3 regions of the Halomonas sp. FeN2 genome follow, and region 1 is predicted to be linked to each of the others. Evidence: predicted binding sites of a transcription regulator. Region 1 holds the regulator's gene; each other region holds the start of a gene.

Evidence for each region. Region 1 encodes sigma-54, which starts transcription at its own class of promoters, with help from an activator protein. Its sites were predicted from a motif close to TGGCACNNNNNTTGCTNT; they were not measured.
Region 2: the regulator sigma-54 is predicted to act here: its motif matches at 1,941-1,958, upstream of KF947_RS04595 (DUF2126 domain-containing protein).
Region 3: the regulator sigma-54 is predicted to act here: its motif matches at 4,999-5,016, upstream of urtA (urea ABC transporter substrate-binding protein).

Annotation. Positions count from the first base shown of each region.
Region 1 covers NZ_CP074200.1:4,349,038-4,359,161, reverse strand. The annotation lists gene mlaE (lipid asymmetry maintenance ABC transporter permease subunit MlaE) at 1-607, opposite strand, end outside; gene KF947_RS20010 (ABC transporter ATP-binding protein) at 675-1,487, opposite strand; gene KF947_RS20005 (KpsF/GutQ family sugar-phosphate isomerase) at 1,795-2,781, shown strand; gene KF947_RS20000 (KdsC family phosphatase) at 2,838-3,380, shown strand; gene lptC (LPS export ABC transporter periplasmic protein LptC) at 3,381-3,950, shown strand; gene lptA (lipopolysaccharide transport periplasmic protein LptA) at 3,968-4,462, shown strand; gene lptB (LPS export ABC transporter ATP-binding protein) at 4,474-5,241, shown strand; gene KF947_RS19980 (RNA polymerase factor sigma-54) at 5,371-6,786, shown strand; gene hpf (ribosome hibernation-promoting factor, HPF/YfiA family) at 6,884-7,192, shown strand; gene KF947_RS19970 (PTS sugar transporter subunit IIA) at 7,197-7,667, shown strand; gene rapZ (RNase adapter RapZ) at 7,755-8,687, shown strand; gene KF947_RS19960 (HPr family phosphocarrier protein) at 8,733-9,002, shown strand; gene pmbA (metalloprotease PmbA) at 9,019-10,124, opposite strand, start outside.
Region 2 covers NZ_CP074200.1:960,444-970,567, reverse strand. The annotation lists gene KF947_RS04595 (DUF2126 domain-containing protein) at 1-1,876, opposite strand, end outside; gene KF947_RS04590 (circularly permuted type 2 ATP-grasp protein) at 2,242-3,723, shown strand; gene KF947_RS04585 (alpha-E domain-containing protein) at 3,728-4,738, shown strand; gene KF947_RS04580 (putative zinc-binding metallopeptidase) at 4,735-5,805, opposite strand; gene KF947_RS04575 (CoA-acylating methylmalonate-semialdehyde dehydrogenase) at 6,080-7,579, shown strand; gene KF947_RS04570 (hypothetical protein) at 7,660-8,352, opposite strand; gene KF947_RS04565 (peroxidase-related enzyme) at 8,530-9,111, shown strand; TPP riboswitch at 9,240-9,346, shown strand; gene KF947_RS04560 (sodium:solute symporter) at 9,336-10,124, shown strand, end outside.
Region 3 covers NZ_CP074200.1:2,157,881-2,168,004, forward strand. The annotation lists gene urtD (urea ABC transporter ATP-binding protein UrtD) at 1-652, opposite strand, end outside; gene urtC (urea ABC transporter permease subunit UrtC) at 649-1,821, opposite strand; gene urtB (urea ABC transporter permease subunit UrtB) at 1,825-3,444, opposite strand; gene urtA (urea ABC transporter substrate-binding protein) at 3,537-4,898, opposite strand; gene KF947_RS09845 (tripartite tricarboxylate transporter permease) at 5,367-6,893, opposite strand; gene KF947_RS09850 (tripartite tricarboxylate transporter TctB family protein) at 6,893-7,345, opposite strand; gene KF947_RS09855 (Bug family tripartite tricarboxylate transporter substrate binding protein) at 7,345-8,346, opposite strand; gene KF947_RS09860 (response regulator) at 8,535-9,278, opposite strand; gene KF947_RS09865 (sensor histidine kinase) at 9,361-10,124, opposite strand, start outside.

The DNA of each region.
Region 1 (10,124 bases):
CATTAATAAATGTCACATTGGCCTGCATGTTGCTCCAATAGGAGCCCTCAAAGACGCCTAGCCACTCCACGCCCACCAGGTAGCCCCCCCAGATACCCACCACGCTAAACCCCACCGTTAGGATAGGCAGCGACACAAAGCCTGCCCATAAGCGTGGCGCCACGACGCGACGTAGCGGGTCGACGCCAATCATCTCCATGCTGGTGAGCTGCTCTGTTGCCTTCATCAAACCAATCTCTGCAGTCAGCGCAGAACCTGCCCGCCCAGCAAACAGCAGGGCCGCCACAACCGGCGCTAGCTCACGCAATAGTGAAAGCGCCACCATTTGGCCCAGCGCCTGCTCAGCGCCGAAATCGACCAAAATGGTATAGCCCTGCAGTGCCAGCACCATGCCGATAAACAGCCCCGACACCAGCACAATGGCTAATGAAAGCACGCCAACAAAGTGCATCTGGTGCAACCATAATCGCCAACCTTCCCGGGAAGGCACACCAATTGCGGACTGAAATAGAAACACGCCAGCCCGACCTAATGCTTCCATTAGGTCGCACCCTCGGCGCCCCAGCCGGGTGATACGCGCGGTGCCGTTAGAGAATTTTGACTGCATTAATCCTGCCCTTTATTTACCCTGCTTTTGTGAATTTAAGCGCCTTGTGTCACCCACCCTAGCGGTTCTATTTAGCTGGAGCTTCACCCAGAATATCGCGATAAAACGCCTTAGCGGGGTAATGAAAGGGGACTGGGCCGTCAGGCTCGCCATGAATAAACTGGCGAACACGCGGGTCTTGATTAGTATCCAAGGTCTGTGGTGTGCCATGAGCAACCACCTGACCATCGGCAATCAAATAGAGGTAGTCCGCGATACTCAAGGTCTCCTTGATATCATGAGAGACCACCACAGAGGTAAGCTGCAGCGCTTGATTAAGACGCTTAATTAGCTGCACCAACACGCCCATTGAGATGGGATCCTGACCAACAAACGGCTCGTCATATAAAATCAGCTCGGGATCCAGCGCTACCGCACGCGCCAATGCGACCCGCCGCGCCATCCCCCCTGACAGCTCCGCAGGTGTTAAGTGTCGAGCTCCGCGCAGCCCGACTGCCTGCAGCTTCAGCAACGCAAGGTCGCGCACCATCGTATCGGGCAAATCCGTATGCACCCTCAGCGGGAAGGCAACGTTCTCGAACACATCCAAATCGGAAAATAGCGCCCCACTCTGAAACAGCATTCCCATCCGCTTACGTAGGGTGAATAGCGCCTTCCGGGACAGCTTATGAACATCCTGCCCATCAATGAGTATTCGCCCGCTTTCTGGGGTCAACTGTCCACCGATCAGCTTCAGCAACGTCGTTTTACCGGTGCCGCTTGGCCCCATGATCGCGGTTACTTTACCCCGCGGTATGGTCATATTCACACCACGGAAAATTTCGTGGTCGCCACGAGAGAAATAAAGGTTTTCAATTTCTATAAAGGGTGCATCTGTCATGGATCAGTTGACTCTTAACGAGGCGCAGCTAGGGCTAATTATCATACCCTACTTGCTGCTACTGCAGTTAGAAAACAGCGTTTCTAAAACATTATCGAACATTGTACTATAACGCTACACAACATTACTGTGCGAGGAGCCTTCCTATTGATTAAAAAAACCAGTGGTGAGCCAATCCCTAGGCCAGACCAAGTTATCAATCAAGCCTCCAGGGGTAACGACCTCAATTACTGCCTATAAGCAGTGATGAGATGTTATTCTTGGCGGTTACGACTTTTTATATTTTCAATCGTTAAGAGAAAACGCCATGCGCCAGCCTCTCGCTTCATCCAGCCTACTACGCGAAAGCGCGATGCGTACGCTGCAAATTGAGCAGGCAGCGATTGGAGGCCTCCAGGCTAAACTAGACGAAAGCTTTGACCGCGCCTGCGAATTGATCCTCGCCTGCCAAGGGCGCGTGGTAGTGACAGGCATGGGCAAGTCGGGGCATATTGCAGGTAAGTTGGCAGCAACGCTTGCCAGTACCGGCACACCGGCCTTTTTCGTTCACCCCGGAGAAGCCAGCCACGGCGACTTAGGTATGATCACCCGTACTGATGTAGTGCTGGCACTCTCTAACTCGGGTGAAACGGCCGAAGTCACTGCGCTACTGCCACTGCTTAAACGCCTGGGCACACCGCTGGTCAGCATGACGGGACGACCAAACTCAACCCTCGCCAAGCACGCTGACGCGCACTTAAACAGTGGGGTTGAACGTGAGGCATGCCCGCTCGACCTCGCTCCCACCAGCTCCACCACCGCTGCGCTCGCCCTGGGTGACGCACTGGCGGTGGCGTTACTGGAAGCACGCGGCTTTACCGCTGAAGATTTTGCCCTTTCCCATCCTGGAGGCAGTTTAGGCAAACGCCTGCTACTGCGCGTTAGAGACCTGATGCACGACGGCGCGCGCCTGCCCCAGGTCGCGCTGGGCAGCCCGCTGCGCGATGCGTTATTGGAGATTACCCGGCAAGGGCTTGGCTTTACCTGTGTGGTGGATAGCGATGGACGCCTCGCCGGAGTCTATACCGATGGCGACCTTCGGCGCACGCTGGATCAATTCCATAATCTGCATGATGTGCTCGTTGATGATGTCATGACTCGACCGGGCAAACGCATCGGCCCCGACATCCTAGCGGCCGAAGCGGTGCGCATAATGGAAGAGAGCCGTATTACCGCGCTAGCGGTGGTCGATGAACAACAGCGCCCTATTGGGGCTCTACATATGCACGACCTGCTCGCCAGCGGCGTTATTTAACCCAGCGGCGTTTTTATTTCGTTCGGTTTTTACGATTTTACTGATATGGAGGCTCTATGACCCTACCTGCTGCGCTACTCGATCGACTCCGCCGCGTACGCTTATTGGCGCTGGATGTTGACGGCATACTCACCGATGGCCGCCTCTACTTTCAGGCCGATGGAATCGAAATCAAAGCATTCCATACCCAGGATGGCCATGGGCTAAAACTTCTCAAACGCGTGGGCGTACATGTTGCACTGATTACCGGGCGCGACTCTCCCATGGTGAGCCAACGCGCTGCAGCCTTGGGTATCGACCATGTCCACCAAGGCTGTGAAGACAAGCTAGCCACCCTTCGCGGGCTTTGTCAGCGCCTCGATATCGAGCTGGAACAGGTGGCTTATTGTGGCGACGATCTACCCGATCTAGCGGCTATTAAGCGTTGCGGCGTAGGCATTACCGTACCTAACGCGCCAGACTACATGCACACCCACGCCGACTGGATCACCGAACGCCTGGGTGGCCACGGTGCCGTGCGCGAAATTTGCGATACGCTGCTTGAATCGCAAGGGCACTGGGGCGCGGTGCTCGACACCTATCTGCACGGCCGCACTTAAATGGCTAAACGCTTTAAAGTACGCCTCTGGCTAGCCGGGCTAGTAATAGCGCTAGGGGCCCTGCTGGTATGGCTTGACCCTCGTGGGCCTCAAGGCACCAGCATCGATCCGGAAGCGCAGGCCCAGGAACCAGGCCACGTACTGGAAAATGCTGAAATTACGCTATTCGGCGATAACGGCAACGTTTTGCAGTCGCTGAAAACACCGCGCCTTATCCATACGCCTCAGCAAAGCGAAACCTGGACAGAAGAGCCCGAAGCGGTACTGTATGACAATGAGGATCGTCAATGGCTAGCGAGTGCCGATGTAGGCACGCTCAACACTGCTACCCAAGCTCTGCTACTGTCAGGCTCAGCTCAGTTGATAGCACCGGACGAAGGCTGGCAGCTAGATACTGAGCTACTCCATTATGATGGCCTAAATCAGCATGCGTGGAGTGAAACACCGGTCGTGCTTCAGCAACCACCCCAGCAAATGAGCGCTTCACGCTTGGACGTGTGGCTTAACAATAGCCGGGTTCGCCTAACTGATAACGTGCGCGGCATACACCCCCCGGCCACGCAACCTTAAGCTTAAGAGGAGTCGCCATGAAAGCACTTATCTACACAGCCCTTTTTGCACTCGCTATGCCGGTATCGTCGTTGGCTCAAACTTCACAACAAGCTCCCGTGGAAGTTGAAGCCGACCGGTTGGATCTCGACCAGCGGGCCGGGACTGCTGTTTACACTGGGGATGTGGACATTCGCCAGGGGGAAATGCAGCTGCGCGGCGACCGGGTAGAGATCGAACGCAACGACGCGGGCGAACTCTCGACGGCAACCGCCACCGGAGAGCGCGCCTACTTGCGCCATCAAGGCGAAGGGCAAGATGGCCCTACAGAGGGCTGGGCACGGCGGATTATTTATCACGTCGCCGAGCGCCGCGTTGAGTTAATTGACCAAGCCGAACTGACCCAACAGGAGGACAAATTTAGCGGCGGGCGACTTGAATATTTTATTGATCGTGAAGTGATTCAAGCACGCTCTGACGTTGACGGCAGCGAGCCCCAGCGCATACGTATGACCCTTCAGCCTGAACAATAGGGAGTCAAGCTGTGGCAACTGCTGACACTACGCCGAACAACATCCTTACACCGAACAAAACCCTTTATGCCCACCACCTGGCTAAAAGCTACAAACGCCGCCGTGTGGTTAAAGACATCAATTTGGAAATCTGCCAAGGCAGCGTCGTTGGGCTCCTGGGCCCCAATGGCGCGGGTAAAACCACCTCATTCTATATGATCGTTGGGCTAGTCAAGTCCGACGCTGGCAAGGTGGGTATCGACGATGTGGATTTAACCCGCGCCCCCATGCACGAGCGCGCAGCGGCGGGAATTGGCTATCTACCTCAAGAGGCATCTATTTTCCGCAAACTCTCGGTTGCCGATAATATTATGGCGATACTCGAGACCCGCAAAGAGCTTAGTCGCAGCGACCGCGAACAGCGCCTGGAAGCGCTACTCGAAGACTTCCATATTACCCATATCCGCGACAACCTGGGCATGAGCCTTTCAGGGGGCGAGCGCCGGCGTGTAGAAATCGCCCGTTCGCTAGCCACAGAGCCCGCTTTTATTCTGCTTGATGAGCCTTTTGCGGGCGTTGACCCCATCTCGGTAGGTGATATTAAAAGCATTATTCGTGCGCTTAAACAGCGCCATATCGGCGTGCTGATTACTGATCACAACGTGCGTGAAACCCTGGATATTTGCGATATCGCCTATATCGTCGGCGATGGGCAAATCATCGCCAGTGGCTCGCCGGCTTCGATTCTCACCAATCAAAAAGTAAGGGACGTGTATTTGGGCGCCGATTTTCGTCTGTAACAGTTTCGCCTTCATCGCCCCTAAATAGCGCTTTAAAACAACTTTACTACCAATGGCATGCTTATTGCACTTGCGCCAAGCACTCACTCGCACTAGGGTGGAGCATTCTGATTAACGAGTGGTTCTCAGATGGTCATGAAAGCTTCTCTCCAACTGCGTATCGGCACACAGCTGACCATGACGCCCCAGTTGCAGCAGGCCATTGCGCTGCTGCAACTCTCTACGCTGGATCTTCGTCAAGAAATTCAGCAGGCACTTGATGCCAATCCCATGCTGGAGCAGGAAGATGAATTTAGTGAGCAGGCTGTCAGCGAGCCTAAGGAAGAAGAGTGGTCAGAGAGCATCCCTACTGAGCTCTCGGTAGATAGCGACTGGTCAGATACCTATCAAGATATGGGCAGTCAGGGGGGTAGCAGCAGCGAAGGCCCTGATTTTGAGCGTCAGGCAGCAGGGCAAAGCCTGCATGGCCACCTGCTATGGCAGCTTGCCATGACCGATTTTAGCGCCCGCGAGCAGCTTGTCGCGGAGAGTTTAATCGACGCGCTCGACGCTAACGGCTACCTAACCCAACCGCTCAACGACATCCGTGAAGGCCTGCGCGCCCAGGGCATTGACGGGCTTAGTCAACGCGAAGTGGAAACCATTCTGCTCAAGCTCCAGCAGTTTGAGCCGACCGGCATCTTTGCCCGGGATCTGCGTGAATGCTTGATGCTGCAGCTCGCCGCCCTCCCCGATGATACGCCACTGCTGGTTCCCGCTCGCCGTTTAGTGCGGCAGTTTCTCGAAGCGCTTGGTAAAGACGATATGCGCCTGCTGAAGCGCCGCCTAGGGCTCGACGACGAACAGTTGACCGACGTCATCCTACTGATTCGCAGCCTAGACCCACGGCCAGGCAGCGCTTACGGCGACACCGACGATAGCTATGTTACCCCCGACCTAGTCGTGCGCCACGATAACGAAGGCTGGCACTTAGAACTCAACCCAGAAGCCCTGCCAAGGCTGCGCATTCAGCCGGACTACGCCAGCTTGATTAAGCGAGCGGACAAGAGCCAGGACAATCAGTTTCTCAAAGAACACCTCCAGGAAGCGCGCTGGCTGATCAAAAGCCTCTCTAGCCGAAACGATACGCTGCTGCGTGTGGGTCGCGAAATCATTACCCGCCAGATTGGCTTTTTGGAGCACGGTGAAGAAGCCATGAAGCCATTGATACTGGCCGATATTGCCGAAGCCGTCGAGATGCACGAGTCGACTATTTCACGGGTAACGACGCAAAAATATATCCATACACCTCGAGGCGTGTTTGAACTCAAATACTTTTTCTCAAGCCAGGTGAGCGGTCAAGATGGCGATAGCCATTCCAGCACTGCCATCCGGGCACGTCTCAAGAAACTGATTCAAGAGGAGCCGCCCGGCAAGCCGCTTTCAGATAGTCGCTTAGTGACGCTGTTAGGCGAGGGAGGGATTCAAGTGGCGCGTCGTACGGTGGCGAAATACCGTGAAGCCATGGGCATTCCCTCATCTAGTGAACGGCGCCGTTTGCGCTAACTTCGCTAACGTTTCAGGGAAACTCTCGACAAGGGCTTTGCAACGCGGCAAAAAGGGTTACAATCGAAGTACAGTCCGATGGATAAGGAGCACGTCAATGCAAGTAAATATCACTGGTCATCACGTAGAACTGACTGACGCCTTGCGTGACTATGTCAACGAAAAGCTTGAGCGTGTAGAGCGCCATTACGACAATATAACTACGGTGCAAGTCACCTTATCAGTGGAGAAAGAGCGCCAGCAGGCCGCCTGTACGCTGCACGCAGCAGGTGCTGACTTACATGCGGAAGCCCTAGACAGTGATATGTACGCCGCTATCGACGCGCTAGCGGATAAAATCGACCGTCAACTCGTTAAACACAAGGAAAAAGCACAAGCTCGCGCCCAAGGCGCTGGTGTGCGTTAATTCAATGACGTTGGAAACCATACTCCCCCCGGAACGTGTTCTGTATGACGTACCCGGGGGTAGCAAAAAAAGGGTGCTGGAGTTTTACAGCACCTTTATTGCCCAAAATATCCCCAGCCTGGACAGCCAAGAAGTGTTTAGCCGTTTAATCGGCCGCGAGCGCTTAGGTAGTACGGGTATTGGTAACGGCGTGGCTATTCCCCATGCGCGGAGCCCCCACTGCACCGCCCCTATCGCCGGGTTTTTAAAGCTGGCTGAAGCAATCGATTTCGATGCTATCGACGGCGATCCGGTAGATCTGGTATTTGTCCTGTTGGTACCCGAAGAGGCAGATGACACGCATCTCTCACTACTGGGGCAGGTAGCGACCATCATGAATGATGCGGACACGCGCCAGCAGCTGCGTAAAGCAGCCAGCCAGCGCGAACTGCTCGAGCTGATTACCGCTAAAATTCGCGAGCAATCAGCGGCCTAAGGGTCTGAAAGCCTGTTCAGGGCACAGCACAGCAGATTATTCGCTCACCACCCTCAACGCAGCTTGATCAAAGCAAAGAGAGACTCTATGCAACTGGTGATCATTAGCGGCCGCTCCGGGTCAGGTAAATCTATCGCCTTGCAAGCGCTGGAAGATCTTGGCTACTACGCGATTGACAACCTCCCCGCTATGCTGCTGGGATCATTGGTGGATGAACTGCGTGACCAGGGCGATCGCACCCATCTGGCGGTCAGTATTGATGCCCGCAATTTGCCGGGAGCGCTGGAGCGCCTACCCTCTTTGTTAGAGGAGTTGCGTCAGCGTAAAATCGACTTTCAAGTGATTTACCTAACTACCGACGCACGCATACTGCTTGAGCGCTACTCTGCTACTCGGCGACGCCATCCGCTGACCCGCGATAGCGAGATGACCCTGGAAGAGGCGATCAATAAAGAGGAGGAAACGCTGGAGGATATTCGCGACCTGGCCGACCTTTTGATCGATACATCACGGTTATCGGTGCACGATTTACGTCGCCGTATTACCGACCAGGTAGCGCATCAACGGCGCGATAAGCTGACGTTAACGCTGGAATCGTTTGGCTATAAACGCGGCGTACCGTTAGACGCCGACCTGGTCTTCGATGTGCGCTGCCTGCCAAACCCTTACTGGGATCCAACGCTGCGCCAGTTCACTGGCCGCGACGCGGAAATCGTGGCTTTTTTGAGCAGCTATCCGATCGTTGACGCCATGAGCGACGACATTTTGGCCTGGCTGGAGCGTTGGTTACCCGCTTACCAAAATAGCCAACGTAGCTACATGACTATCGCCATTGGCTGTACGGGTGGTCAGCACCGCTCGGTCTATATGGTCGAGAAGTTAGCGGAAAAATTAGCGCCTAGCATGGGCGAAGTTCAGCTTCGCCACCGCGAACTTGGCCTGCATTACACCTTAAGCGAACAGTTGGCCGCTCCTCTCGTCAGCGCTGCCACACCCAACGAGCGGCCAGAGACCTCTTAAGCGCGTCTATCCATTAATGACACCACTCGGCGAAAAGGAACCAGGGTGCCAGAACGCATACTTACACTTACCAATCAACGCGGGCTACACGCTCGCGCGGCGACAAAACTGGTCAAATGCGGCCAACAGTTCACGGCAAAAATATGCGTCTACAAACAGCAACAGGCTGCCGACGCCGCCAACATCATGTCACTGCTGATGCTTGCCGCACCTTGTGGCACCGAGCTTAGAATCACCGCCGAAGGCGATGACGCCGAACAGGCGCTTGAAGCGATTCAAGCGCTGTTCGACGCCCGCTTTGAGGAAGATCAGTAGCCGTCGCTTGTGCCTGCTAGTCCCCCGCTACGGTCATGGCATCAATCAACCAGCTACCCGTGTGAACACTGCCACGGGTATCGGTGTCATCGCCAATACCTACTAAGCCAGCAAACATGCGCTCCAGGTTTCCGGCGATAGTGAACTCTTCTACCGGGTACTGCACCTTGCCATTCTCGACCCAAAAACCTGCTGCACCGCGAGAGTAGTCGCCGGTCACACCGTTGACACCCTGGCCCATCAACTCAGTTACCCAAATACCCCGCCCCATCTCTTGCAGCAGGCTCTCGCGTGATTGCAGCGGCGTCGCTAAACGCACGTTACGTGCCCCACCGGCATTACCCGTGGTTTGCATATCGAGACGACGGGCGCTGTAAGACGAGAGCATATAGCTGGCAATGCGCCCCTGATCGATAAAGCGATTATTGCGCGTTTGCACGCCCTCACCATCAAACGGCGAGCTTGCCGTGGCGCCGACCTCCATCGGCCGCTCTTCCAGACTGAACCAGTCGGGAAACAGCGGTGTACCAAGCCGGTCGCACAGAAACGAAGCTTGACGGTACAGCGCACCGCCGGCTAACCCACTGAGCAGGTGGCCAATCAAGCCACTGGCCAACGACGGGTCAAACAGCACCGGAAAGGTGCCCGTTGGCGGACGTTTAGCGCCGAGCCTGCGCAACGTACGCACCGCGGCTTCGCGCCCTACCTCAGCAGGATCACGCAGCGCCTTGGGGTCGCGGGCAGACGTATAGTCATAATCACGCTGCATACCGGCCGCGTCTTGGGCAATCAGCATGCACGAAAGAGAGTGGTTACTGCCCTTTTGGGTGCCTAAAAAGCCGTGGCTATTGGCGTACACGCGTACCCCTTCGCCGCTGGAGAGCGACGCACCATCCGACTGGGAAATACCTTCCACATCGCGGCCCGCCAGCTCGCAGGCCAGCGCCAGCTCAATCGCCTCATCCGTTGTGAGCGCCCAGGGGTAGTGCACTTTTAAATCGGGCAACTCAGTAGCCATGAGTGATGCATCGGCCAGTCCAGCCGCCGGATCTTCGCCGGTGTAGCGGGCAATTGCCAGCGCCTTCTCCACCGCCGCCTGAATAGATGCGCTGCTGGCGTCTG
Region 2 (10,124 bases), 1.4 Mb from region 1:
CCCGCGGTTCCACACATAGACTGGTGTGAATGACGCTACTTTCCCGGTCGATGTTTGCCCGTGGCTGCTGTTGAACGGCTTCGCCTTCCGGATGCGATGGGCTAGGGTGGCTTGAGCGACCCAGGCGTTCGGCATCGCTGATATGCAGCTGTTCGGCGTTGCGGCGGGCGACTTCGCCGTGAATATCGCCCAGTTCAGGCCGGGGGGCGAACAGCGATTCAGGCTGTGGCTGCTCCTCTGGGTCGGCCCAGGGCAGCGCTGAAAGCGGTAAGCGTAGGCCCATGGGCGAGTCACCGGGCACCAGGAATAAGTGGTCGCGCTTGAGCGGCCAGCGGCCGCTCTCCCAGCGGTGAGCTTGGCTGATCGAGTGGCGCAGCGGCAGGGCGTAGCCCACCACTTCGTCCAAGCCTTGCTCTAACAAACGAGCTAAACGGTGGCGTTCGGCGTCATCTTTGAGATTGGCTTCCCGCGGATCCACATTGACGGGCAGCGACTGCTCTTTCCAGAGGTAGTAGTAGGCATCCTCAAACGCCGGAATCCAGTAGCGTTCCGCCACCCCCAAGCGTTCGCTAAGGGCCTTGGTGAAGCGATGCGCCATCGCATTATCAACGTCTACCTTGGGGGCGCCTTCCATACAGGCCAGCCACTGGGGATCTCGCCATAGCGGCACGCCATCTTTACGCCAGTAGCAGGCTAGCGCCCAGCGGGGCAGCGGTTCACCGGGGTACCACTTGCCCTGCTGTTGCTGAATGGCGCTGCCGGGCGCATAGGCGGCCTGCAGCCGGGTTAGTAGTGCCTCGGCGCGTTCGCGCTTGTGCTCGCCTAGCGCTTCGGTGTTCCACTGTGGGCTCTCCATATCGTCGACGGATACGAAGGTGGGTTCGCCCCCCATGGTGAGGCGTACGTCCTGCTGCAAGAGTTCGGCGTCCACTTGGTCTCCCAAGGCGCAGATGCGCTGCCACTGTTCATCGCTATAGGGCTTGGTGACCCGCGGATCTTCATGGATGCGCTCGACCTCCATGGTGACATCAAAGGTGACTTCACACTTATCCGAAAATCCGGTGATGGCCGCGGCGCTACCGGTCGTCGGAGTGGCGGCGAGGGGAATGTGTCCTTCGCCAGCGAACAGGCCCGAGGTGGGGTCGAGACCTACCCAGCCAGCGCCGGGCAGGAAGACTTCGGTCCAGGCGTGCAGGTCGGTGAAGTCCACCTCGCTGCCGCTGGGGCCGTCCAGCGCTTTAACATCGGGTTTGAGCTGAATGAGGTAGCCGGACACAAAGCGTGCAGCGAGGCCCAGATGGCGGAAAATCTGCACCAGCAGCCAGGCGCTGTCGCGGCAGGAGCCGCTGGCGAGTGTCAGTGTCTCTTCGCAGCTCTGAACACCGGGCTCCAGGCGTACCAGGTAACCAATATCGTCCTGTAGACGTTGATTAAGCGCGACCAGGAAGTCGACGGTGGTAGTTGGTTCGCGGGGAACGGCTTTGAGCCACTCCAACAGCCGCGGCCCTGACTCGGTGATTTCAAGATAGGGGCTTAGTTCTTGGCGCAGCGCTTCTGGGTAAGCAAAGGGGATCGTTTGCGCAATATCGTCCAAGAAGAAATCGAACGGGTTAATCACCGTCATCGGGGCGATTAGCTCGACGGCAATGGTTAGCTCTTTGCGGGGTTCAGGGAACACCACGCGGGCATTGAAGTTGCCAAACGGATCCTGTTGCCAGTTTAAAAAGTGGTCATCGCCGGAGAGTTTGAGCGAGTACGCTTCGATATGAGTGCGGCAATGGGGTGCCGGACGCAGCCGAATAACGTGGGGCGAAAGACGCACCGGACGGTCAAAGTGGTAAGTCGTACGATGATACAAGGCAACGCGAATGGTCATGGGCCACCCTCAAAAGAGCCGCTATTAATCGGCTGGTCGGTTGGGTTAAGGAATAACCGAACGTTTCGCAAGTATCGTTCCACTTTTACTATTTTGCAGCCGCTATCTTAACTAAGACGTTTAACTAAAGTGGAAATCGCGTTATGCACCAACTTGATGCCACTTGTGCGCACCAAGATAGGGCGTAAAGGCGCTTTAAGTTGCTCTTGCTCCCTGTCACGTAGCGTTTAAGTAAGCGAGCGTTGAAATATCGCAAAAGATGGTACGCATTTTGCTCTCAATTGTTTGATTGTTTTGCACGCGGCAGGCCTACACTGAGCATTAAGCAAGTTGCCGCTTACATCCCCAGCGCCAGGAGAGCGCCCATGAGCCAAGTGAATTGGAATAACTATGCGTGTCGTGATTACTACGATGAGCTGATGGCCGCACCCGGACAGCCACGTGACTCTGCGGGTGAGTTGTGCAACATGTTGGCAAGGTTCAGCGCCGAGGAGTTAGCTGAGCGGAAAACAGCGGCGGAGATCGCGATCCGTACCATGGGGATTACCTTCACCGTCTATTCTGAAGGCGCGATGATTGATCGCGCCTGGCCCTTTGATATTGTGCCGCGGATTATTCCCGCCAGTGAGTGGCGCAAAACCGAGGCGGGCCTTAAACAGCGCGTGCAGGCACTGAATCTATTTATCGATGATCTCTACCACGATCAAAAGGTCATTAAGGACAAAGTGTTGCCTGCCGAGGTGCTGGCACAGTCGGTTAATTTCCGCCCCCAGTGTGTCGGCATTAATCCCCCTCACGGCGTATGGGCCCATGTGTGTGGCTCCGACCTCGTACGCGATGGCGATGGGACGCTCTACGTGCTGGAGGATAACTTACGCATTCCTTCCGGCGTCTCCTACATGCTGGAAAACCGCAATGTCACCAAGCGGGTGCTGCCGGAGCTGTTTGCCTCAGGCAAAATTTTGCCTGTTGATGACTATGTAGCGCAGCTATACGACATGCTGGCGGCGATGTCGCCAAGGCCCGGGGATGACCCCCAGGTAGTAGTACTAACCCCTGGGATCTACAACTCTGCCTACTTTGAGCACGCCTATCTTGCCCAACAAATGGGTGTCGAGCTGGTGCAGGGAAGTGATCTACTCGTTGATGACGATGATGTGGTGTACATGCGCACCGTGGAAGGGCTACGCCGGGTCGATGTTATTTACCGCCGTGTAGACGATGAGTTTCTCGACCCGGAAGCATTTAACCCAGAATCCATGCTGGGGGTGGCGGGCCTAATGCGTGCCTGGCGGGCAGGGAAAGTAGCACTCGCCAATGCGCCGGGTGCCGGTGTGGCGGATGACAAGGTCGTTTACGCCTTCGTTCCCGCGTTGATTCGCTACTACCTCGACCAAGAGCCGCTGATCCCCAACGTGCCCAGCTACCTGTGTATGTTCGAGGATGACCGCCGCTATGTACTCGACCACCTGGATGAACTGGTAGTGAAACCGGCCAATGAGTCAGGGGGCTACGGCATGCTGATTGGCCCACGTTCAACCAAAGAGACCCGCGAAGAGTTTGCCCGCTTGATAGAGGCGAATCCGCGCAACTATATGGCGCAGCCGACCCTGGCGCTGTCGACCACGCCGACGCTGGCGAATGGCTTGGCGCAGCCACGCCACGTGGATTTACGCCCTTTCATACTCTCGGGTCCTGAAATTCATGTCACCACCGGGGGCTTAACACGAGTGGCATTGGTTGAAGGGTCGCTAGTGGTGAACTCTTCACAAGGTGGCGGCAGTAAAGATACCTGGATTGTAGAAACCGACGATAAGGCGGCAGCGGCCGCGGTGAAAGGAGCCTAATGCCATGCTGTCACGCGTTGCAGAGAACCTCTACTGGATGGCGCGCTATATCGAACGAGCGGAAGATACAGCGCGCTTACTGAGCGTCAATAGCCACCTTATGCTCGATTTGCCGGGTCGCTTACCGCTTGGTTGGGCACCGCTTATCGAAATGACCGGCAGTCTGGAAGCCTTTACCGCACGCCATACCGACTTTGATGAACGCAATGTCGTGCACTTTTTATGCGCCGATACCGACAATGATATTTCGATTATCTCCGCGCTTGCCAGTGCCCGTGAGAACCTCAGAACCACCCGGGATGTGGTGCCCCGGGAGATTTGGGAAGAGGTTAACCAGCTCTATCTGAGCGTCGCCGATCATGCCGAAAACGGTGTTAGTCCACGCCGTCGCGATAGCTTTCTTAAAAGCGTTATTCGTGGCTGCCAGACGCTGACGGGCCTGATTGAAGGCACGTTAAGCCATGGCCCTGCGCGCACCTTTATTGAGCTGGGGCGCCAGTTAGAGCGGGCCGATATGACCACCCGTATTGTGGATGTGCGCTCCGCCAGTCTGCTGCCGCAAAACCCTGAAGAACTGCTGCCGTTTGAGAACCTGCAGTGGATGAGCGTGCTCAAGTCGCTCACCGCTTACCAAATGTACCGCCAGCAGGTGCGCTTGCGCGTGCGTGGCCCCGATGTATTGCGCTTTTTGCTGCAGGACCCTAACCTGCCGCGCTCGATTGCTTGTAGTCTTGAAACCCTGGGCCATGAGCTGGCGCTACTGCCACGCCAGGATCGTCCTGCGGCAACCGTTTCGCTGGTGCGCGCCGATGTGGTAGATGCCGATATTCAAGCGCTGGCCCACTCACCCAGCAAGCTGCACTTGTTTATCGACGAACTGCAGATTGGCTTTGCCGCTATCCACGATACGCTTAGCGCTACCTATTTTGTGAATGACGACAGCGTACCTCGCATAACTCAAACCCAGAGTCAGAGCCAGAGTCAAAACCACGCGGGGGATAACGATAACGACTAACCGGCGGGAGAGTCGTGCCCTAGCGGGCTGGCGGCCTGCACGATTTGATGCAGGTATGCCAGCTTCTCGCGCACCGCTGGGGCAAGCACTCCTGGGGCCAAGTCGAGCAGGCCCATATCCCGGTTGAGCTCATTCACTGCCATCCCTACCTGATGAAACGCAATCAGCATACTCTCCAGGCTGCCGTCGTACTCAAGGTGGGTAATGCCCATGTGCAGTGCGGTATCCAGCACGGCGACCATATCCAAGTAGTAGGCAAATGTTTCGGCAAAATCTTCCCAGGGGTGCATGGTGGCGTAAGCGGAGATGAAGCGATTAGGCCAGTCGCTGGGCGCCCCCTGTTGGTAGTAGCGCTCTAACGCTTCAGCATAGGTTGGCCGGTGGTGGTTGCCAAATACCGCACGGCAATTCTCTTCATCGCGATCCTTAACCAATACATCCCAGTAGTAGTGGCCGATCTCGTGGCGGAAGTGACCAATCAGCGTGCGATGGGATTCATTCATATCGACCCGCAAGCGCTCGCGTTCAACGTCGTCGGCTTCTTTGACGTTGATGGTGATATGGCCCGATGCATGGCCGGTATACACCTTCTCTTGCTTGGCTGTGGAGCGCCATAAGCCCTGGTCGGGCAACGCATCGGCCATAAATGAGAAGCTTAACGGCACACTAATACCATCCTCTTTAGTGCCGTGGGGAAGTTTAAGTAGATCCAGAGTATGAAAAAGACGCCGTTTCGCAGCCTCTAGCGCCGCCCAGCGTTCGCGATGGCCGGCAATATTGAGGTCGGGTATTACTTCGTTGTAACGACAGCAGTCGCAGAGCGTGTCTGCTTGGCCGTGCTCCATCACCACCAGACGGTTGCACACATTTTCAACGGCGTAGTTGTGGCACTTCAGTAGCGCCGTATCGCAACCTGGGTGGGTACAGCGATAGCCACCGTTATCCATGGGCTCAATGGCTACGATATTGCTGCAAGCAGGGCACCAGCCTACTTGTGACTGGCAGGCAAGGCAGTGGGTGTTTTCGTAGAACAGCGGATTACCGCAGCGGCAGCTAAAGGTCTGCATAGATAATTCCCTGTGTTTAAACACGAGCTTTCGCCGCGGGCGATCCGCAAGTCTGCGGCACACTGATTAGCCGAAGCATAGCCAGCGCGACGCTACAATGGAAAGGCTAATTGACGTCTTGCTATAGATTTTGTTTACTCACGAGATACTTAGTTGACGTTAACGTCAACTTGCTGCTATACCCTGTGTACTTGTCTTACCGCGATGAATTTTAAAAACAGCTTTTTTAACACTCGCACCCATAACAACCACAACCATAAATAGGAGCAACGCTATGTCCGTTCGCGAAATTCCCATGTATATCGATGGTCAGCCCGTGAAGTCGCAAAGCCAGGAATGGCGCGACGTGGTCAACCCCGCGACGCAAGAGGTGGTGGCTCGTGTGCCGTTCTGTACCGCTGACGAAGTGGAGCGTGCCATCAGCAGCTCTAAAGAGGCGTTCAAGGAGTGGCGTAAAGTTCCGCTGGGTAAGCGCATGCGCATTATGCTCAAGCTGCAGGCGCTGATTCGCGACAATACCGCTGAACTGGCGGCACTTATCACCGAGGAGCATGGTAAAACCCTGCCCGATGCGGAAGGCGAAGTGGGTCGTGGTCTGGAAGTGGTAGAGCACGCTTGCTCGATTACCTCGCTGCAGTTGGGTGAATTAGCCGAAAACGCTGCCAACGAGGTAGATGTTTACACCATGCACCAACCGCTGGGTGTGGGGGCGGGGATTACTGCCTTTAACTTCCCGATTATGTTGCCCTGTTTTATGTTCCCGCTGGCGATTGCCACCGGTAATACCTTTGTTCTTAAGCCCTCCGAGCAAGATCCCAGTTCCACCATGCGCTTAGTGGAGCTAGCCCACGAAGCAGGTGTGCCTGCGGGCGTACTCAACGTGGTGCACGGTGGCCCGGACGTCGCCAACCAAATTGCTGATCACCAGGATATCAAAGCGCTCTCGTTCATCGGCTCCACCCACGTAGGGTCACTGCTGTATAACCGGGCAGCAGCAGCGGGCAAACGTATGCAGGCGATGATGGGCGCCAAGAATCACTGTGTGGTGATGCCAGATGCTAACCGTAGTCAGGCGATCAATAACCTGCTGGGCTCAGCCTTTGGCGCTGCGGGCCAACGCTGCATGGCAAACTCGGTGGTGGTACTGGTCGGCGAGGCGCGCGAGTGGTTAAGCGATATTGTCGATGCGGCGCGAGCAATGAAAGTAGGCCCAGGCACCCAGCTCGATGCGGATTTGGGACCGCTGGTGTCTCCCGCTGCCCGTGATCGTGTACTGCGGTTAATCGATGCAGGGGAGAAAGAGGGCGCCAAACTGATGGTCGATGGTCGCAAGGTCGAGGTAGAGGGTTACCCCAACGGTAACTTCGTGGGGCCGACCCTGTTTGCCGATGTAACCGCCGATATGACGATTTACCGGGAAGAGATTTTTGGCCCCGTGCTGTGTGTGGTCAGTGTTGAAACCCTGGATGAGGCGATTGCCTTTATCAATGCCAATCCCAACGGCAACGGTACCTCCATCTTTACTAACTCAGGCTGGGTAGCGCGCCGGTTTGAAACCGATATCGACGTTGGACAAATTGGTATTAACGTGCCAATTCCAGTGCCGGTCGCTTACTTCAGTTTTACCGGATCAAGGGCTTCAAAGCTGGGCGATTTAGGGCCTAACGGTAAGCAAGCGATTGCGTTCTGGACACAAACCAAAACCGTGACAGCGCGTTGGTTTGAACCAGAAAATGTTTCCAGCGGTATCAATAGCACAATTTCACTGGGCTAAAGAACGCTTCCTGTATTAACGAAAATTGGCCCTGTATAAAAAACAGGGCCAATTGACGGAAGTGTACTGGCTGTTCTGGCTTAAAAATTATCGAATAAAGGCAGGCTTTCTTCGAGCAACTGCTCGATGGGGCCGAGCTGGCTTTCATGCAACACTAAAAGCGACTCCTCAAGCATGAAGTTGTCAGCGGATGGAACCAGTAGAGCGAACTCACCCTCTTCAAGGTGAAATTCGTGTATTTCACGCATCCCCAGCGGTGTCATGCACTGCGTGCAGCGGTAGGTGTCATCTTCGCCATAAATCAGTCGATGGTACATCTTAAACAGCGTATATAGGGCTAAACCGCCTTCAAATGCTGGCCATCTCGCTGGGGTATCGCGAATGTCGGTGGTTAAGTCTTGACCCTCGGCTTCAGCATCTGCAATCGCATCGTCAAGTGGGGCGGCAAGAATGGCGTTTTTGTCAGCAGGGAGCGGCGTGTTGTGCTTTGAGGCGTGTTCAAAATCCTGTACCGCGCGCTTGAAGTCAGGCACTCCGCCGAGGGAGTAGTCGACATGCTGTAGGTCTTCTGGCTCAAAGCCGCCGTTTTCCCAGCCATGGATAACACGGAGTGTCATTTGACCCCGTTTCATTGGGCGGGCAAGCAACATATGCAGCATGATACGAATGTGCAGCTGACGCTCATCGGTATCATTTTCGAACGCTCGATAGGGGTCAGCAAACAGCTCGTGCAGCCGACCAGGGGTATGTTCCTTGGCTTCGTTTTGGTTCATGGCAGTGTCCCTTTGAACGAACTGTTTATTAAGAGTAACGCGCGGTTTTTTATCACAGATCGATGCATCAGTATGGCGAGCAGGGCGGCTGATTAAAAGCGTCTTAATTTAGCTTTTTGTTAACATCAGCTAAACCGTTTTTACCAGATATTTAAATTTAACAATAAAGAGGTGAGTATGTCTGCATCATTAAGTCGTTTTAACGTGCCTGAAACACTGGATGATCTGCCGGAAGATATTCGCAGTACCATTTTAGCGGTTCAGGAGAAAGCGGGGTTTGTGCCCAATGTCTTTCTGATGTTAGCCCATCGCCCTGCTGAATTTCGTGCTTTTTTTGCCTATCACGATGCGCTCATGGAACGCGAGTCGGACACGCTCACCAAAGCCGAAAAAGAGATGATTGTGGTCGCTACCAGTGCGCGTAATCGCTGCTTATATTGTGTAGTCGCTCACGGTGCCCTGGTGCGCATATACAGTAAAAACCCGCTACTCGCTGACCAGGTGGCGATCAACCATCGGGTGGCGCCAATTAGCGAGCGCCACCGGGTAATGCTTGATTTTGCTATGCACTGCGCTATCGATGTGGGTGAAATGACCGATGAATGGCTCTCCCGCTTGCTGGAAGTTGGCTTTAGCCAAGAGGATTGCTGGGACATAGGCGCCATCGCGGCGTTTTTTGGCCTGTCGAATCGGTTGGTCACCCTGGCGGGCACGCCGCCCAACGAGGAGTTTTACCTGATGGGGCGAGTGCCCCGCTAAGAGGCCACCGTTCTACCTCAACTTTACTAAGCTGTGCTTTTGATTGAGAATAGTTCTTGAGATGGCACTTGGATAAGTACTGAAAAAAACGTACTTAGAAAAAGCGCTTAGAAAAAAACACCTACATTCACTGTCGCCAGGGGAGCCCTGCTCAAAAGGGCTGAGATGCGCGCTGCGCAGACCCTGGAACCTGATCCGGTTCGTACCGGCGGAGGAAGCGCGACATGCTTTACCTAACGTTAGCCGTGCTTGGCGCGGCGCTGTGCTGCTTTGCTTATTTAGGCCTCCGGGCTCGCTGGGTGAATGGCCCACTTGATGACTATGTCACCGCCCGTAACTCGCAAACGGCGTCTACCCTGGGGCTCTCCTTCCTTGCCTCCGGAATGGGCGCATGGATTCTCTTTGCTCCTCCTGAAATCGGCGCCTTTGTTGGCCCGCTGGCCCTGGCAGGCTATGCATTAGGCTCTGCGCTGCCGTTTATCGTTTTAGGGCTGTATGGGCCGAAGATTCGCCGGGCGCTGCCTGAGGGGCGCAGCATCGCCGAGTTTGCTGAAGCGTGCTATGGCCCTGGTGTAAGGCGCTGGGTAACGCTGGTATCTATAGCCTATATGGCCTGCTTTTTAGCCGCCGAGCTAACCGCCATTGGGGCAATCACTGCCTTACTTTCCGATGTGCCACCTGCACTGGTGATTATTGGTGTGGCGCTTACTACGCTGGTTTATACCGCAGCGGGAGGCCTGCGTGCCAGCCTTGCCACTGACCGTTGGCAGGCGTGGCTGTTGCTGGTACTGCTGTGTGTGGTCGGTGGCATGGCGCTATGGCGGCTTCCCACTATTCCCGGTGGAGCTGCGCTTCCGGCCATTCCCATCACCAATGCGCTCAGCGTAGCGTTAACGCTGGTGATAGCGGTAACCGCTGCGAACCTTTTCCACCAAGGCTATTGGCAGCGCGTTTGGGCCGCTCAAGACGATCAAAGTTTAGGCCGCGGGGCATGGTTAGGTGGTGCGATGACG
Region 3 (10,124 bases), 2.2 Mb from region 1:
CGGTGAGCAACTCGGCAGTGCGCTCCATCTCCTGCTCGGTCATGCCCGCCACCGGTTCATCCACCAGCAGCAGGCGCGGGCGCTGCATCAGCAGCATGCCGATCTCCAGCCACTGCTTCTGGCCGTGGGAAAGAATCCCGGCGGGCTGATGACGCAACTCCGTCAGGCCGATGGTTTCCAGCACGTCGTTAATACGGTCTTTGATCTCGCCGGTCATGCGGGCGGTCAGGGTGGGAAAAATCCGCTTGTCCGCCGCCATGGCCAACTCCAGGTTTTCAAACACCGAGAGCGCTTCGAAGACCGTGGGCTTTTGAAACTTGCGGCCAATGCCCAGGCTGGCGATGTCGGGTTCGTTCATGTGCAGCAGGTTATGGCGACTGCCGAACCATACGCTGCCGCTGGTGGGGCGGGTTTTGCCGGTAATGATATCCATCATGGTGGTTTTACCCGCCCCGTTGGGGCCGATAATGCAACGTAGCTCTCCGTCATTGATGGTCAGGTTAAGATTATTGATGGCTTTAAAACCATCGAAGCTGACAGTGACATCTTCCATATAAAGAATCGGCCCGTGACGAACGTCCACCGGTGAGGCTTGGGGCGCCATAAAATCGAACACCCGGTCACGCTGGGACAGCGATTGCAGCAAACTCATGCGGAGGCCTCCTTGGACGTGTGTTGATGGTCAGGATCCGTCGTCTGATCCTCGCGCTTACGACGCTTGAGGTAGCCAAACAGCCCCGCCACACCCTTGGGCAGAAACACCGTGACCAGTACGAACATCGCGCCCAGGGCAAACAGCCAGGCATCGGGCATGACGCCGGTAAAGATAGTTTTGGCGTAGTTAACTAAAATGGCACCAATCACCGCGCCATACAGCGTGGCGCGACCGCCTAACGCTACCCACAGCACAATCTCGATGGAGAAAATCGGCGAGAATTCACTGGGGTTGATAATACCCACTTGCGGCACGTAGAGCGCCCCCGCCAGGCCCGCCAGCATCGCCGAGACCACAAACACAAACAGCTGAAAGCGTTCGACCCGATAGCCGAGAAAGCGCGTGCGCGCCTCGGCGTCGCGGGTGGCCACGCTCACACGGCCCAGCTTACTGGTGACAATTGCGCGGCAAAGGATAAACCCCAGCGCCAAGGCCACCCCGGTGGCCAGGAAAAGCCCTAACCGCGTGGCGTCGCTGCGTAGATCAAAACCGACGATCTCGCGGAAGTCAGTCAGGCCGTTATTACCGCCGAAGCCCATCTCATTGCGGAAGAAAGCCAGCATCAAGGCAAAGGTCAGTGCCTGGGTGATGATCGACAGATACACCCCGGTGACCCGTGAGCGAAACGCCAAGAAGCCGAACACCAGCGCCAGTAGGCCGGGGGCCAGCAGCACCATGGCAAAGGCAAACCAGGCCATATCGAAACCGTGCCAGAACCACGGCAGGCTGTCCCAGTTGAGGAACACCATAAAGTCGGGCAGTACCGGATGGCCGTAGGTGCCGCGATCGCCAATCTGGCGCATCAGGTACATGCCCATGGCGTAACCGCCGATAGCAAAAAACGCACCGTGGCCGAGGCTTAAAATGCCCAGATAGCCCCACACCAGATCCACCGCCACCGCCAGCAGCGCGTAGCTTAGGTACTTACCGAAAAGGTTAACCGTATAAGCCCCCACATGAAGCGGGTTATCCGGCGGCACTGCCACATGCAGCAGGGTGACCAGCGCCAGCGCGGCCAGTAGCACGCCGAGAAAAATCTGCGTAGAGCGTTCGCTGAACGGGCGTGTTAGCCAAAAATTTGTCGATGATTCGGTCGTTAATGACATCGTTTAGCCCTCCGCAGCCCGGCCCTTCTGCGGGAAGAGTCCACGCGGGCGTTTTTGAATGAATAGGATGATAAAGACCAGCACGATAATTTTGGCCAGTACCGCGCCTGCCCAGGGTTCCAGCACCTGGTTGATCACCCCCAGCGATAGACCAGCCACCAGCGTGCCCCACAGGTTGCCCACGCCGCCGAACACCACCACCATGAAGGAGTCGATGATGTAGTTCTGCCCCAGGTTGGGGCCGACGTTGGTGAGCTGGGAGAGCGCGACCCCGGCAAGCCCGGCTACGCCGGAGCCCAATGCAAAGGTCATGATATCCACGCGAGTCGCACGAATGCCCATGGAGCGGGCCATGGCGCGGTTTTGGGTCACGGCGCGCACTTCAAGCCCCAGCCGGGTGCGGCGCATAATCAACATCAGGCCCGCAAACACCACTAGCGCAAAGCCGAGCACGTACATACGATTCAGCGTTAATGAGAGCGCATCGTTAACCACCAGTGAACCGCTCATCCACTCAGGGGTGATGACGGTACGGTTAAGCGGTGAAATCACCGTGCGCACCAGCTGCTGCAGAATCAGGCTGATACCAAAGGTCGCCAGCAGGGTTTCCAGCGGGCGTCCCTTGAGGAACTGGATAACGCCGCGCTCGATCGCCACACCCGCCAGAGCGGCAACCATAAAGCCCGCGGGAATCGATAGAATCAACGCCAGCCCAGGCTGGCCGGGCAGCAGTTGCTGCATCGCCCAGGTGGTGTAGGCACCCAGCATCATCAGCTCGCCATGAGCCATGTTGATGACGCCCATGACACCGAAGGTGATCGCCAGGCCAATGGCAGCTAGCACCAGCACCGAGCCAAGGCTCAAGCCGAAATAGAGCGTTTCCAGACCGCGATTGATTTTTAGCTGCTGCTCGATACCCGCCAGGGAAGCGGCAGCGGCGTTGGCAACAACGGGATCATCGCTATTGGCTGCCCGGCTCAACGCCACACGCGAACGCGGATGCAGGCTGCCATCCAGCGCTTCGACCCCGGCTATTTCACCCGCTTCAGCGCGATAAATCGCCACCGCCTGGGTCAGGCGATAGCGCACCTGCTCGTCCTCTTCCTGCGCAATCAAGTCGTCGAGGGTCGGCACCAGCTCAGCATCTACTTCCCCTAGCAGGCGCTCGGCCGAGGTGCGGCGGCGTTCCACGTTAGGCGAGTAGAGGTCAACGACCGCAATGGCACTGCGCAGTTGATTACGCAGGTTGTTGTTAATACCGATACGCTCCAGATCACGGCGAGACATCTCGCCCAGCGCTTCGCCGGTTAGAACATCGGCCACCGGCCAGTCACGGCCACGGTTCTCCAACACTAATACAAAGCGGCCGTCTTCGGTGCGCTGTAGGCGGCCATCCAGCAAGGCCTGCAGCCAATCACGGGCGCGCTCGTCGTCGCTTTGCAGAATAGCGGTGATGGCTTCGCCTTTGGCAGAGTAGGATTCAACGTCCAGCGCTTCTAATAGTTCGAGCGCGGCCTCATCATTCGTGGAACTGCTGGCGGTGTCTGTTGATTGTGCCTGTGCGGTGAGCGTCATACCCAACAGCAGAAAACAGAGCATCGCCAAGGAAAGGAAACGCCTCATGGGGTTCTTCCTTTGGTTATCTAAGAGGGAAAGATAGCGTGCTCCTTGCCGCGCCAACCATCGAACCGCGGCGCGGCAAGGGGTGTTATTCGTTACTCAGCGAGTGCCGCTTCGGCTTCTTCTACTGCGGTACTACCACCGCACGAGCCGTTCACGACGTTGAAGTTGCCGCACTCCATCGGCTTACGCCAATCGGCAATCAAGTCACGGGAGCCAGGCAGGTAGTCAGACCAGGCATCGCCGGCCACGGTAGACGGCGTTTGCCACACGATATCGAACTGGCCGTTGTCCTGAATCTCACCGATCAACACCGGCTTGGTGATGTGGTGGTTGGGCATCATCGCCGCATAGCCGCCGGAGAGGTTAGGCACCGTCACACCGATAATGGCGTCTTTAACGGTATCGACATCCGTGGTGCCCGCTTTGCGAACCGCTTCGGCCCACATGTTGAAGCCAATGTAGTGCGCTTCCATTGGGTCGTTAGTCACTGCCATATCGTCGCCGGTGTACTCGATCCAGGCATCGATGAAGTCGTAGTTGTCGTCGTTATCGACGCTCATGAAGTAGTTCCAGGCGGCCAGGTGGCCCACCAGCGGGCCGGTATCAATACCGGTAAGCTCCTGCTCACCCACGGAGAAGGCGATGACGGGAATATCGGCAGCGTCGATACCCTGGTTGGAGAGCTCGGTATAGAACGGCACGTTGGCGTCGCCGTTAACCGTCGAGATCACGGCAGTTGGTTTACCCTCTTCACCGAAGCGACGAATTTCTGCCACGATGTTCTGCCAATCGGAGTGACCGAACGGCGTGTAGTTAACCATGATGTCCTCTTCCGCAATGCCGTGTTCATCCTTGAGGAAGGCTTCAAGGATACGGTTGGTGGTACGCGGGTAGACATAGTCGGTACCCACTAGCGCAAAGCGCTCGATACCGACTTCGTTGATAAGGTATTCAACCGCAGGAATCGCCTGCTGGTTAGGCGCTGCGCCGGTGTAGAAGACGTTTTCAGAAGACTCTTCGCCTTCATACTGCACCGGGTAGAACAGCAGGCCGTTGAGCTCTTCTACGACGGGCAGTACGGATTTACGCGAAACCGACGTCCAGTTGCCGAAAATCACGTCCACTTCTTCCTGGTCTAGTAGCTCCCGGGCGCGTTCGGCAAACAGCGGCCAGTTAGACGCCGGGTCAACCACCACGGCCTCTAACTGACGGCCCAGCAAACCACCGGCTTCGTTCTGCTGCTCAATAAGCATTTCGACGGTGTCTTTGAGGACGGTTTCACTGATCGCCATGGTGCCAGAGAGTGAGTGCAGGATACCGACTTTGATCGGGTCATCGTCTTGGGCGATGGCCTGGGTGCTGGCACTCATGATGGCAGCGGTGAGTAAAGCGGTCGCGAAGCGGCCACTTGAAAGGAAGGGGCGAGGGTGTGTCGAGCGTTTGAGAGTGTTCATTGTTAATCTCCTTGCACCCCTTATGATTGGGGCTTGATGGTTGGCTTCGCGCTTGGGGCTGTTGTGTTAGCTCCCCCAATACGTCCACTAGCCATTAACACCTGCAAGGGGTGCGCCAGATTGACACAAAGTTGCTTTATAGCTATTTAATCAGCCACTTAATAATCAACAGAAAATCTCAACACTCACCGCATGCACCAAAATAAAGCGCAAGAACGCAGCTAAAGCACCCTCGCAATGCACCAATAAAAGACAGTGCACCAACTAAGAACTTGAACTTTTGAAATACAGAGCATTAACGCATTAGTTACTTATTGACTACAAAGCCATTCTTTATTATTAGTTAAAAAAATAGGTAAGAAAGAGCAGATAACAGAAGCCTTGGACTTCTTCTATAGATGTTGCCTATAAAAAAGGGGCGTCGACTTTCGTCGACGCCCCGGTGATTGTGATTGATCTATTCGGGTATTAATCGCTTTCAGGCGAACCTGAATTGGGGGTTGCCTTCATCCCGCGTCGCAAAAGGGGACCCAAGATATAAGGCAAGATCAAGCCCAACCCAGCAAAGACCCAAAGGCCGATAGCCAGACCGCTGTCCCATAGGATCATCCAGTCGCCATCGGAGATATCCATGGCATGGCGAAGGTTCTTCTCCATCTCAGGCCCCAGCAACAAGCCAAGAATCACTGGCACCAGCGGAATCTCAAGCTTACGCAGGACGTAACCACCCACTCCAAAGGCCACCATGAAGTAGAGGTCAAAGATGGTGTTACTGATCGAGTAGATACCCACGAAAGCGATCATCGTGACGATCGGCAGTAGGTACATCGGCGGTACGGACAGCAGCTTGACGAAGATGCCCACCAACGGAATGTTTAGAATCAGCAGCAAAAAGTTACCGATCAGCAGCGCCGCGATCACGCCCCAGACGATGTCGGCATTCTGGGTGAACATCAAAGGTCCTGGTGTGATATTCAATGAAATCAACAGCGCCAGCAGCACCGCCGTGGTACCACTACCCGGCACGCCTAGCGTCAACATAGGGACTAAAGCACCGCTGGACGCACCATTGTTACCCGCTTCAGGCGCCGCCACACCGCGCGGATCACCTTGTCCAAAATAGCCTTTCTTACCCAACACACGTTTTTCAAGGGTATAGCTGATAAAGCTACCCAACGAAGCACCGGCACCCGGTAGCACACCGGCGACAAAACCCAGCACCCCGCCACGGAAACTGGTGGGTAGAATATCGCGGATATCTTTCCAAGAGAGCGAAAGCTTATTGACCTTCATCTTTTCCTTACCACCACCTGCCCGCTCCTCAATGAAAAACAGCAGTTCAGAAATGGCAAACAGACCGACGATAGCAATGATGAAGTCCACGCCTTCAAAAAGTTCGAGCACCCCGAAGGTGTAGCGCTGCACGCCGGTATTGTCGATACCCACCGTGGCGATCATTAGGCCAATACTGGCGGCGACTACTGTTTTAACAGGGTTTTTGCCGGTGATGCCACCTAAGGTAGCGAACGCCAGCAGGAAGAGCGCGAAATACTCCGCAGGGCCGAACGTCAGAGCGAAATTAGCCAGCAGCGGCGCCAGCAGGATCAAACCGACGGTGGCCACCAGGCTGCCAATGAAGGAGGCCACCGCCGAGATAGCGAGCGCCTCCGACGCCTTGCCTTTTTGGGCCATAGGATAGCCGTCAAGACAGGTCATCATGGCCGGTTCATCGCCCGGAATATTCAACAGAATCGATGAAATACGCCCACCGTACATGGCACCCGCATACACCGAGGTCAGCATAATCAGGGCGGTTTCTGGTGCGAGTCCCAAACTGAACGCCAGCGGAATCAGGATGGCCACACCATTGGCCGGGCCTAATCCCGGCAAGGCGCCGATCAAGGTGCCTAGAAAAGCACCCAGCAGGGCGAACATTAGGTTATGGGGCTGCAGAGCAACGCCAAAACCATCCATCAAATAACCTAGAGTTTCCATTAGTTCACCTCCAGGAATGACAACAGACCCAGCGGCAAGGCGAGATCAAGTGCAAAACTAAATAGGAAGTACACCACCACTGCCGAGACTGCCCCAGTAATGTAAGCATTGAGTGGACGAGCCCCCATTCGCCAGCAAAGCGTCCCCACCGCCAACGTGGTGCTAATAATGAAGCCCAGCGGCTGAAGCAGCATGGCGTAAAAGATCAGCACCACCACGGCGATAATGAGCTCGACACCCGTACGGCTCCAAGGCCAGGCGTTGTCGGGATCAGGGCGTACAATCAGATAAAGGCTGGAAATTGCCAGTACCACGGCCAGCAGCTTCGGAAAAGTGTCAGGGCCGACGGCTTCGGCCCCACCAAACGGCTCTGGGAACTGAGTCGCGGCCCAGCCGTACGCAACGGCCAGGACGATCATCAAGACCCCAAAGATGCGGTCATTGAAAGTCATTACTGAATCAATCCAATATCTTTAGAGAGCTGTTCAATGTCACTGATCTGGTTGAGTACAAACTCTTCAAACTCACCAGCGGTCATGTGGAAAGGCATCAAACCGTTTTGAGCCATGACATTCTGCCACTCTTCACTCTGGTAAATAGTGTCCATGGCATCGGTCCAATACGCTTTAGCTTCTTCGGAGACATCCGCAGGCATATAAAAGCCGCGCCAGTTGGGGCCAAGGGCGTCGATGCCTTGCTCACGTGCGGTGGGGATATCAGACAGGTCGCCCGGTAGGCGCTCTTCGGAGAGTACCGCTAGGACGCGCAAGTCGCCAGACTCCATAAACCCTTGGGCTTCGGTGATATCACCGGTAAAGGCGTCTACGTGCCCGCCGATCACTTGGGTTAACGCTTCACCACCATTGTTGTACGAAAGGTAGGCAATGCGCGGAAGATTCTCGACATCGGCTGCCTGAGCAGCAATCAACACTTTAAGATGATCCCAACCGCCCTTAGCGCTACCGCCGGCGAACTTGACACTACGCGGGTCTTCCTTAAGTGAGTCCATCAATTCATTCAGGTCATCGATCTCGGAATCAGCGGCTACGGCGATAATCCCGTAATCCGCACCTAGAGCACCGATCCAATTGACCTGATCGGCGGTCAGCCCAGGGAATTGTCCTTGAGCCAGACGAGTCGTAGTAGCCGTGGACGCCGCTACCAGCAGATGGTCGTCACCGGCGCGCTTGCTTACAGTATGAGCAAACGCCACGCCGCCACCAGCGCCAGCCATATTGATGGTTTGTACATTCGCCGGTACTAGATCAAGCTCCTGCATGACATTCCCCACGCTGCGGCAGGTAAAGTCCCAGCCGCCGCCTGGGTCGGACGGAGCGATACACTCCACCTTACCCTCCGGTTCGAAGGCAGCGGCAGTGCTAGAGAAGGTTGTAACTGCCGCCAGTGGAAGGGCCAGCAGGGTTATATATTTAAAGGCAGGCTTGTGAATCATGGCGTTCTCCACGTATCAGTTTTGTTGTGTGATGAGTTTGCTGTGTAGAGCTTCTTATTGTGAGACTGCACGCCGCGAACGTTAGAAGACCACTACCCTGACCGACAAGCTTGTGCGCATAAAAGACAAAATGTTCTTTATGGCTATTTTGTTCATTTTGTTCACGCCCACTTACTTACAACATTACTTCATAGAGTGTTGAGCCACTCGTGTGCCGCCTCCAACAGCCGATAGCGACGCTCGGGCCGCCCTACATCACCATAGCCTAGCTCGGCACTGACTGCCTGCTCGGCGACTAAAAACTCTAAATAGCGGCGTGCGGTTGAGCGGCTGGCGCCCATGGTACGTGCCATCTGCATGGCGGTGAGGGAGTCGGGAGCATCGGCCAGGGCATCAATCACCCGGCGCAGCGTCAGCCGATCAATACCCTTAGGCAGGGTTTGAGACGAGGTTTGGCTTTTAGCACGCAACGGCTCGCCAGGCTTCAGGCGCGCTAGCACGGAGTCCAGTTCATCCTGATTCATCTCGGCGCGGTTGGCCAACGCTTCACGCTCGCGCCGGAAGCGAGTCAGCATTTGCGTCATTCGCACGGCCTCAATCGGTTTGATCAGGTAGTCGAATACACCGCCGCGCAGCGCCTCGCTGATGGTTTCCACTTCCCGGGCAGCGGTGACCATGACGATATCCACATGCACGTAGTCGCGGCGAATTGCCCATAGCAGCTCCAAGCCTTCAACATCGGGAAGGTAGGCGTCTAGCAAAATCAAATGGATACTGGCAGCCTGCTCCGCCATGATAGCCTTGGCTTCACTGCCGTTGCGCGCCATGCCCACTACATAAAAGCCATCGCTCTGTTCAATGAAGGCTCTGTGGATATCGGCAATGCGAAAATCATCTTCAACGACCAAAATGCCATACTGCCCATCAGACATTGCGTTCCCCCTAGCCGTCGTGGTCACTATTTTCGAGACTGTTTTGAAATTGTTGTTGAGACTGTTGTTGAGACTGTTGTTTTTAAGAGTATCCGAGAGACTGCTGTTGGTCTTGCTGCGCGCACAGCGAGCGGTCGAGCACCGCGATAAAGCACGCGCCGCCCAGTTCGCTCTCCTCCAGGGTCACGGCGCCGCCGTGCTGACGGCACAGCCTGGCCACCAGCGCCAGGCCAATGCCCTGGTGTTTACCCGTTTTGGTCGAAAAGCCTTCCTGGAAAATCGACTCAGCTAACTGAGCAGGCACTCCGGGCCCGTTGTCCTCCACTTCGATCAGCAGTTGCTCGCCCAAATCAGTAAAAAACAGGCGTACTTTGGGCTCGTTACTCGGCCCATTCAGCGCTGCGTGGCAGGCGTTGTCCAGCAGGTTACCCACCACGCTCATCATCACCTCTTGGCCAGTGGGCGTTAGCGGGCAGGAGAGCGAGCTTTGCTCATCGATTTCCAGCGATACGCCCAGTTCCCGCGCGCGGGTAAGTTTACCCAGTAGCGTACCGCTAAGCACGGCGTCGGCAACGTTGCGCATTAAAAAGCTCATCTGCGCCTGGGCTCGTTCGGTTTCCTGATGGATCAGCGCCAAGGCTTCCTCGATGCGCTCTAATTGCAGTAACCCAGAGATGGTGTAGAGCTTATTGGAAAACTCGTGGGCCTGAGCGCGCAGCATATCCACGTCACGGCTGGCTTGGGTTAGCGCGTGAGATAGATCCACGATCTCGCGACGGCTGCGGAAAGTGGCCACCGCCCCCTCAATCTCACCTTCGTGCAGAATCGGCACGCGGTTAACCACTA